2 regions of the Streptomyces sp. NPDC054863 genome follow, and region 1 is predicted to be linked to the other one. Evidence: riboswitches for the same ligand, from Rfam matches in the RefSeq annotation. Region 1 holds a riboswitch; the other holds the start of a gene.

Region 1 (4,204 bases):
CGCGGTAGACGGCCAGGTCCTGGCGGGAGGGGTAGGCGAAGGCGATGTGCACGACGCGGGTCCGCCATTCGGGGCGGGTGTCCAGGAGGTGTGCGTACGCGAGGAGGCCGCGCACGATGTTCTTGGAGAGCTCGGTGCGGTCGACGCGGACGATCGTGCGGCGGTCGGTGCCTCCGACCTGCTCGCGGAGGGAGGTCAGACGTTCCTCGACGTCCGGCCGGTGTGCGCGCTCGCGCAGGAAGTCAGCGTCGGCGCCGAGGCCGTGGACGCCGATCCGCTTGCCGTCGAGGGCCTCCTCGCCGAGGATCTCCAGCGCGCACGCCGTGAACGCGTCCGCCCAGCGGCGGGTGAGGAAGGCCGCCCGGTCCGCGCCGAGAATGCCCCGCAGGAGCTGCTCGGCGATGTCGTCGGGAAGCAGCCGGAAGTAGTCGACCGGGGCCCACGGGGTGTGCGAGAAGTGGCCGATGCGCAGGTCGGGGCGGAGCGCGCGGAGCATCCCGGGGACGAGGCAGAGGTGGTAGTCCTGGACGAGGACGGTGGCGTTCGGGGCCGCCGACTGGGCCAGGGCCTCGGCGAAGGCCAGGTTGTAGGCCTCGTACGCAGCCCACCGGCGCCGGAACTCCGCGTCGAAGACGGGCTCCACCGGGGTCTGGTAGAGCAGGTGGTGGACGAACCACAGGACCGAGTTCGAGATGCCGTTGTACGCGGCCGTGTGCGTGTCCGCGTCGATGTCGAGCATGCGGACACCCGGCTCGCCGACCCCGCGGCGCACCGCCTCCCGGTCTCCTTCGCCGAGTGCGGAGCACACCCACAGCGCGTCCGCGTCCGGGCCGATCGCGGAGAGCCCGGAGACCAGGCCGCCGCCGCCGCGCTTGGCGGTCAGCTCCCCGTCGTCGCCCAGGGCGTACGTCACCGGGCCGCGGTTCGACGCGACGAGGACCTGGGCGGCGGCGGGGGACCGCGGAGGGTCGTACTGGGAAGCCATGTGGCGAAACCTAGCCGGTCCGCGATCCCCTCAAACGTGCGTACGGGGCGGCATGCCGATGATTCGGGCGGCGGTCCGCCGATTCAGGCCGCGTGCCGCTCCGCGTACTCCGCGATCTCCCGCATCGGCGGGCGCTCCTCCGTGTCCACAGGGTGTGTACGGGGGACGAAGGCGGTGCCGACGCGCTCGAACTGGGTGAGTGCGGGGCGGATCAGATGGCCCCGGGAGAGCCGGAGCTGGGCCGTGCGGTAGATCGCGGCGGCCATCCGGCCCAGGGCCTGGCCGTCCTGGTGGCGGTGGATGCGCACGCCCACGTCCACCTGGGCGAGCGCGTCGAGCCCGACCGTGTGGAGCGAGTCGATGAGCAGGCCGAGCTCGACCCCGTATCCGACGGGGAAGGGCAGCCGCTCCAGGAGGGAGCGGCGGACCGCGTACTCCCCGCCCAACGGCTGTACGAATCCGGCCAGTTGGGGCCAGTGGAGATTGAGGAGGGGGCGGGCCATCAGCTCGGTGACCCGGCCGCCCTGACCGGCTGCCCCGTCCAGCGGGCGGTCGTACGTCGCCTTCACGAAGTGCACGCCGGGGTCGGTGAGCAGCGGGCCGACGATGCCCGACACGAACGACGCGTCGAAGTCCTTCAGGTCCGCGTCCACGAAGCAGACGACGTCGCCCGTGGTCACCAGGAGCGACCGCCAGAGCACCTCGCCCTTGCCGGGCACGGCCGGAACGCGCGGCAGGATCTCGTCCCGGTGCACCACCCGGGCGCCCGCCTCCGCGGCCTCCTTCGCCGTGTGGTCGGTCGAGCCGGAATCGATCACCACCAGTTCGTCCACCAGGGGTGCGCCGGGGCCCATCAGGTCCCGGCGGATCGTGTCGACGATGCGGCCGACCGTCGCCTCCTCGTTCAGGGCGGGCAGGACGACGCTGACGGTCTGGCCACGGGCGGCCTTGGCGGCGAGCAGCTGCTCCAGCGGGCGGTCGGCGGCGGTCCAGGACCGCGTGCTCAGCCAGCGCTCCACCTCTTCCAGCACGCCCGTCACTCCTCAGTCCTGGAGACATCTGTGATCTATCTCGCGGTCCGGACGGCTGGCACGCCCGTCCGGGGGTTCGGTTACAGTCTTGAACAACGCGGACGACCGTCGCATGTCGGGGTCTGTACGCACACAAACACCCGGGCCGTACGCACGGCACCCGGAGTCATAGCGCTCATCCAGAGGGACAGAGGGAAACGGCCCGTTGAAGTCCCGGCAACCCCCCGAACGACCGCGAGGTCAGGTCGGGAAGGTGCCAATTCCGTCTCGTGGCGAAAGCCGTCGCGGGGAAGATGAGGAAGGACCTCGCCATCATGGCTGTGCAGACCACCGAAGCCACTCGGGCCGCCGAAGCCGCTCGGAACACCACTCCCGTAGACCTCGGCCCCGCCGCCGCCCTCTCCTGCCGCGAGTGCGGGGAGCGCTTCGAGCTCGGCCCGATCTTCGCCTGCCAGCTGTGTTTCGGCCCGCTGGAAGTGGCGTACGACCTCCCGACCGGAAGCCCCGAGGAGCTGCGCAAGCGCATCGAGGCCGGCCCGGAGAACATCTGGCGCTACGCCCCGCTGCTGCCCGTCCCCGCCGACGTGGCCACCAAGCCCAGCCTGAACCCCGGCTTCACGAAGCTGGTCAAGGCGGACAACCTGGCCCGTGAGCTCGGCGTCACCGGCGGTCTGTACGTCAAGGACGACTCCGGCAACCCGACGCACTCCTTCAAGGACCGCGTCGTCGCCATCGCCGTCGAGGCCGCCCGTGCCTTCGGCTTCACGACGCTCTCCTGCTCCTCCACCGGCAACCTGGCCGGCGCGGTCGGCGCCGCCGCCGCGCGGGCCGGCTTCCGCTCCTGCGTGTTCATCCCGCACGACCTGGAGCAGGGCAAGGTCGTCATGGCCGCCGTGTACGGGGGCGAGCTCGTCGGCATCGAGGGCAACTACGACGACGTGAACCGCTTCTGCTCCGAGCTCATCGGCGACCCGCTCGGCGAGGGCTGGGGCTTCGTCAACGTCAACCTGCGCCCGTACTACGGCGAGGGTTCCAAGACCCTCGCGTACGAGATCTGCGAGCAGCTCGGCTGGCGGCTGCCGGACCAGATCGTCATCCCGATCGCCTCGGGCTCGCAGCTCACGAAGATCGACAAGGGGTTGCAGGAGCTGATCAGGCTCGGCCTCGTCGAGGACAGGCCGTACAAGATCTTCGGCGCCCAGGCGGAGGGCTGCTCGCCGGTCTCCACCGCGTACAAGGCCGGTCACGACGTCGTGAAGCCGCAGAAGCCGAACACCATCGCCAAGTCGCTGGCCATCGGCAACCCGGCGGACGGCCCGTACGTCCTGGACATCGCCCGCCGTACGGGCGGCGCCGTCGAGGACGTGAACGACGAGCAGGTCGTCGACGCGATCAAGCTCCTGGCCCGCACCGAGGGCATCTTCGCGGAGACCGCGGGCGGCGTGACCGTCGGCGTCACGCAGAAGCTCATCGAGGCCGGTCTGCTGGACCCGACGCTCACCACGGTCGTGCTCAACACGGGAGACGGTCTCAAGACGCTGGACGCGGTGGCCCCGACCACGGGCCCCTCCGCGACCATCCGGCCGAGCCTGGACGCGTTCCGCGACGCCGGCCTGGCCCGCTGACACCCTCGACCCGTACGACGTACGCAACGGAAGGCTGAACACCATGAGCGTCAAGGTCCGCATCCCCACCATCCTCCGCACGTACACCGGCGGCGAGTCCGAGGTCACCGCCGAGGGCGCCACCCTGTCCGAGGTCATCGCCGACCTGGAGAAGAACCACACCGGCATCGCCGCCCGCGTCCTGGACGACCAGGGCAAGCTGCGCCGCTTCGTGAACGTGTACGTGAACGACGACGACGTGCGCTTCGAGAGCGGCCTCCAGACGGCCACGCCGGACGGCGCGGGCGTCTCGATCATCCCGGCCGTCGCGGGCGGCTGATCCCGCGAGGGGCGGTCAACCGCCCTCCCGTTCACCCAAGTTGCCCTCTCCGCTCACAAGCGGAGGGGGCAATTCTCTATGGTTGAAAGAGGTAGAGTAGGGGAAGCCCCGCTCTCCGCCTGTGCCCCGCGCATATGAGAACGAGAGAAGATGCGGGCCGCGCCCGCGAGCCTTTTGCCGCCGATGCGCACACTATGTCCGGCCCGACTTGCCCTGGAATCACGGTAGTTGACCGATCCGGGCG
Region 2 (4,204 bases), on a different contig from region 1:
TGGGGCCACACGCTGGTCCTGGGCGTGTTCATCCCGCTGACGCTCTTCGGAGTGATCCTCGCCGCCATCGCGGTGTGGCCGTTCCTGGAGTCCTGGGTCACCGGGGACAAGCGCGAGCACCACATCGCCCAGCGCCCGCGCAACAGCCCGACCCGCACCGGGTTCGGCGTCGCCTGGATCACGGTCTACTTCATCGGCCTCGTCGGCGGTGGAAACGACCTGTGGGCCACGCACTTCCACCTGTCGCTCAACTCGATCAGCTGGTTCGTGCGCATCGGCTTCTTCGCCGGTCCGGTGCTCGCGTTCATCATCACCAAGCGGATCTGCCTGGGGCTCCAGCGCAGGGACGCCGAGAAGGTGCTGCACGGACGTGAGTCCGGCATCATCAAGCGGCTGCCGCACGGTGAGTTCATCGAGGTGCACGAGCCCCTCAACCAGAACCAGCTGCACTCGCTCACGGCGCACGAGCAGTACGCGCCGGCCGAGATCGGTCCCGAGGTGGACGAGAACGGCGTCGAGCGCAAGGTGGGCGCCACCCAGAAGCTGCGCGCCAAGCTCAGCAAGGGCATGTACGGCGAGGGCAACCAGATCGCCAAGCCCACCGCCGAGGAGTACAAGGAGATCACCAGCGGCCACGGCCACCACTGATCACCTGAACCGGTCCTGAGCGGACCGTACTGTTCGCCACGGCAAGAGCCCCGTCCCGCACACCGGACGGGGCTCTTCGCCGTCCCCGGGGCTGGATAGGGTGTTCCCATCCCTTATCGGCTGCCCTTAGCGGCACGTGGACCCTGGAGCGGACCATGAACGTTGTGACCCCGGCTGGCGGCGACAGCGTGGCGGCCCGCGGCTGGCCGGGCATCCTGAACCTCCTGCTGCGCGGCGAGGACCTCGGCGCGGACGACACCGCCTGGGCGATGGACCGCATCATGACCGGCGAGGCCACCGACGCGCAGATCGCCGGCTTCGCGATCGCGCTGCGTGCCAAGGGCGAGACGGTCGAGGAAGTCACCGGGCTGGTACGGGCGATGTACGCCCACGCCCGCACCATCGAGGTGCCGGGCCCCAGCGTCGACATCGTCGGCACCGGCGGCGACCTCGCCAAGACCGTCAACATCTCCACCATGTCGGCCGTCGTCATCGCCGGTACGGGCGCCAAGGTCGTCAAGCACGGCAACCGGGCGGCGTCGTCGGCGAGCGGCTCGTCCGACGTGCTGGAGAAGCTCGGCGTCAATCTGGACCTGACGCCGCGCCGGGTGGTGGAGGTCGCCGAGGAGGCGGGCATCACCTTCTGCTTCGCCGTGAAGTTCCACCCCGCACTGCGGTACGCGGCCAAGGCCCGCAAGGAGCTCGGCACCCAGACCACCTTCAACATCCTGGGTCCGCTCACCAACCCGGCCCAGGTGCGCGCCCAGGCGGTCGGCGTGGCCGATGCCCGGATGGCACCGATCGTGGCCGGTGTCCTCGCCGGACGGGGGAACTCCGCACTCGTCTTCCGCGGCGACGACGGCCTCGACGAGCTGACCACCACCGCGACCTCGCGGGTCTGGATCGTCCGGGACGGGGCCGTCAGGGAAGAGGCCTTCGACCCGCGCGACGTGGGCCTGGAACTCGTCCCTGTGGAGGCGCTGCGCGGCGCGGACGCCTCGTACAACGCCGAGGTCGCCCGCAGGCTCCTGGCGGGGGAGAAGGGCCCGGTGCGGGACGCGGTGCTGCTCAACTCGGCGGCGGCGCTGGTCGCCCTGAACCCGGGCGGCGGCTCGCTGAACGAGGAGATCGCGGCCGGTATCGAACAGGCCCGCGAGTCCCTCGACTCCGGGAGCGCGCAGCGGGCGCTGGAGCGGTGGGTGGCGGCCAGCAACGCCTGAAAACCCCGCGGGAGACGACCCCGTGTGACGCAGAGCGCAGTCCAGGATCCGGACTGCGCTCTTGCGCGTTGTTGATCGTGTGGCAGGATGCTGCACAGGTCATGAGTGACAGCGACTACGGCCCCGGCCCGCTGTCCGGCAACCCTCCGTCCGTGGCGGGGTGCCCCGGGTGAAGACCAGGTCGTAGGCAGCGAGGTCTACGGCAAGCGCGGACCCCTGCGCACTCCTTTCGGAGTGGCGCGCCCCTGGGGTCCTGGTCCTCAAGGGAGCAGTCTCGTGAGCAAGCGAATGCGATAGGGCCCTTCGGCCCCGTTCCACCTTCACCTCCGTGCGGCCCTTTTCGGTGGCCGCGCGTTGAGGCAACTCCCGTACGGTGCACGGCTGTTGAGCCGTCGTACCCGCGGGCCTTCTGAAGCCGTTCCGCCTTGTCCTGCCAGGAGTTTCGCCATGTCTGCATCGCCCGTTGCCGCCGTTTCCGCCACCGCCGTTTCCGCCACCGAGTCCGCCGACCCCTGCTGCGGGGCGCCGCTGCCGGTCCTCGGCCGGGACGTGGCCGTGCCGCTCGTCACCGGCGGCGAGGTCGCGTACGCGGCCCTCGACTACGCGGCCAGCGCGCCGGCCCTGCAGCGGGTGTGGGACGACGTCGCCGCCTACGCCCCGTACTACGGCAGCGTGCACCGCGGCGCCGGGTACCTGTCGCAGCTCTCCACGGACCTCTTCGAGAACAGCCGGGTGACGGTCGCCGAGTTCCTCGACTGCCGCGAAGGCGACCAGGTGGTCTTCACGCGTTCGACGACCGACTCGCTGAACCTGCTGTCGGCCGTGCTGCCCGCCGACTGCCAGGTGTTCGTCTTCGAGACCGAACACCACGCGTCGCTGCTGCCCTGGCAGGACGCCCGCGTGACGTACCTGAACGCGCCGCGGACTCCGGCGCAGGCCGTCGAGACCCTGGAGCGCGCGCTCGCCGACCGCGACCCGTACGGCCCTGCGCTGGTGTGCGTCACTGGTGCCTCGAACGTCACCGGGGAGATCTGGCCGGTGAAGGAGCTGGCGGCTGCCGCCCACGCCCACGGTGCGCGGATCGTGCTCGACGCGGCGCAGCTGGCGCCCCACCACCCGGTCTCCGTAAGGGAGTTGGACGTCGACTGGGTCGCCTTCTCCGGGCACAAGCTGTACGCGCCGTTCGGCTCCGGTGTCCTCGCGGGCCGGTCCGACTGGCTGCAGGCGGCCGATCCTTACCTGGCCGGTGGCGGTGCGTCGAAGAAGGTCGCACGGCGTGCGGACGGCGGCGTGGACGTGGAGTGGCACACCACCGCTGCCCGGCACGAGGCCGGTTCGCCGAACGTGATCGGTGTGTACTCGATCGCCTCCGCCTGCAAGGCCCTCACCGAGGCAGGGTTCGACTCGCTGGTCGAGCGCGAGCAGGCACTGGTGCGCAAGGTGCGCGAGGGGCTCGCCGAGGTCGGGGCGGTGCAGGTGCTGTCGCTGTTCGGCGACGACGCGCCCCGGGTCGGCGTCATCTCGTTCGTGGTGGACGGCTGGAACAGCTCGCACTTCGCGGCGGCGCTCTCCGCCGAGTACGGAATCGGCGTACGGGACGGCCTGTTCTGCGCCCACCCGCTGGTCCGTACGCTGCTCGGCAGCGACCCGCAGGACCCGGGCGAGTGCGGTGCGCCCGAGGCCGAGCCGGGCGAGCGCTCTCTCAACGCGATCCGCGTCAGCTTCGGCGCGGGCACGCCGGACGAGCACGTGGAGCGTTTCGTACGGGCGGTCAAGGAGCTCGTCGAGAACGGCGCGCGGTGGAACTACCGCACCGAGGACGGGCGTTGCGTCCCGGCGGTCTGAGGCAGCCGTTCTCGTCGGCGGGCGGTGCGCGCGCCCAGCTGGATCATCCGCAGGGCCCGCTCGGTCGCGTCGGTGAGGAACTCGCCGCCCCGGCCGAGGGCCTCGGTCAGCGACACGGGTGCGGGCAGGATCGCACTGTAGGCGTCCGCGCCGACCGCCCTGATCTCGTGCGCGCCCTCGCCGATGGTGCCCGCCAGGACCAGTACCGGACGCCCCAACTCCCTTGATCTGCGCGCCACTTCGGCAGGGACCTTGCCGCGCGGGGTCTGGTGGTCCAGGGCACCCTCGGCGGTGATGACCAGGTCGGCGCGGGCGAGGCGGGCGTCCAGGTCGAGGTGGTCCAGGAGCACGTCGAAGCGGGGCAGGAGCCGGGCACCGAGTGCGGCGAGGCCCGCTCCGAGGCCGCCGGAAGCGCCGGTGCCGGGGCCGTGGCGCAGATCGGCGGTCGTGGCGAGGTCGCGCTCCAGGACGTACGCCCAGTGCTCCAGGCT

Evidence for each region. Region 1 has a riboswitch for S-adenosylmethionine ahead of thrC (threonine synthase). Riboswitches for the same ligand answer to the same signal wherever they lie in the genome.
Region 2: it holds a riboswitch for S-adenosylmethionine, as region 1 does, so the genes downstream of both, ACWGIG_RS26140 (aminotransferase class V-fold PLP-dependent enzyme) here and thrC (threonine synthase) in region 1, are expected to answer to the same signal.

What each region holds. Positions count from the first base shown of each region.
Region 1 covers NZ_JBSGZD010000039.1:36,253-40,456, reverse strand. Annotated here, with positions in the region: gene ACWGIG_RS10910 (alpha,alpha-trehalose-phosphate synthase (UDP-forming)) at 1-985, opposite strand, end outside; gene ACWGIG_RS10905 (glucosyl-3-phosphoglycerate synthase) at 1,069-2,016, opposite strand; SAM riboswitch class I at 2,189-2,316, shown strand; gene thrC (threonine synthase) at 2,331-3,641, shown strand; gene ACWGIG_RS10895 (MoaD/ThiS family protein) at 3,685-3,960, shown strand.
Region 2 covers NZ_JBSGZD010000178.1:5,593-9,796, forward strand. Annotated here, with positions in the region: gene qcrB (cytochrome bc1 complex cytochrome b subunit) at 1-648, shown strand, start outside; gene trpD (anthranilate phosphoribosyltransferase) at 804-1,868, shown strand; SAM riboswitch class IV at 1,966-2,083, shown strand; gene ACWGIG_RS26140 (aminotransferase class V-fold PLP-dependent enzyme) at 2,316-3,713, shown strand; gene ACWGIG_RS26145 (glycerate kinase family protein) at 3,674-4,204, opposite strand, start outside.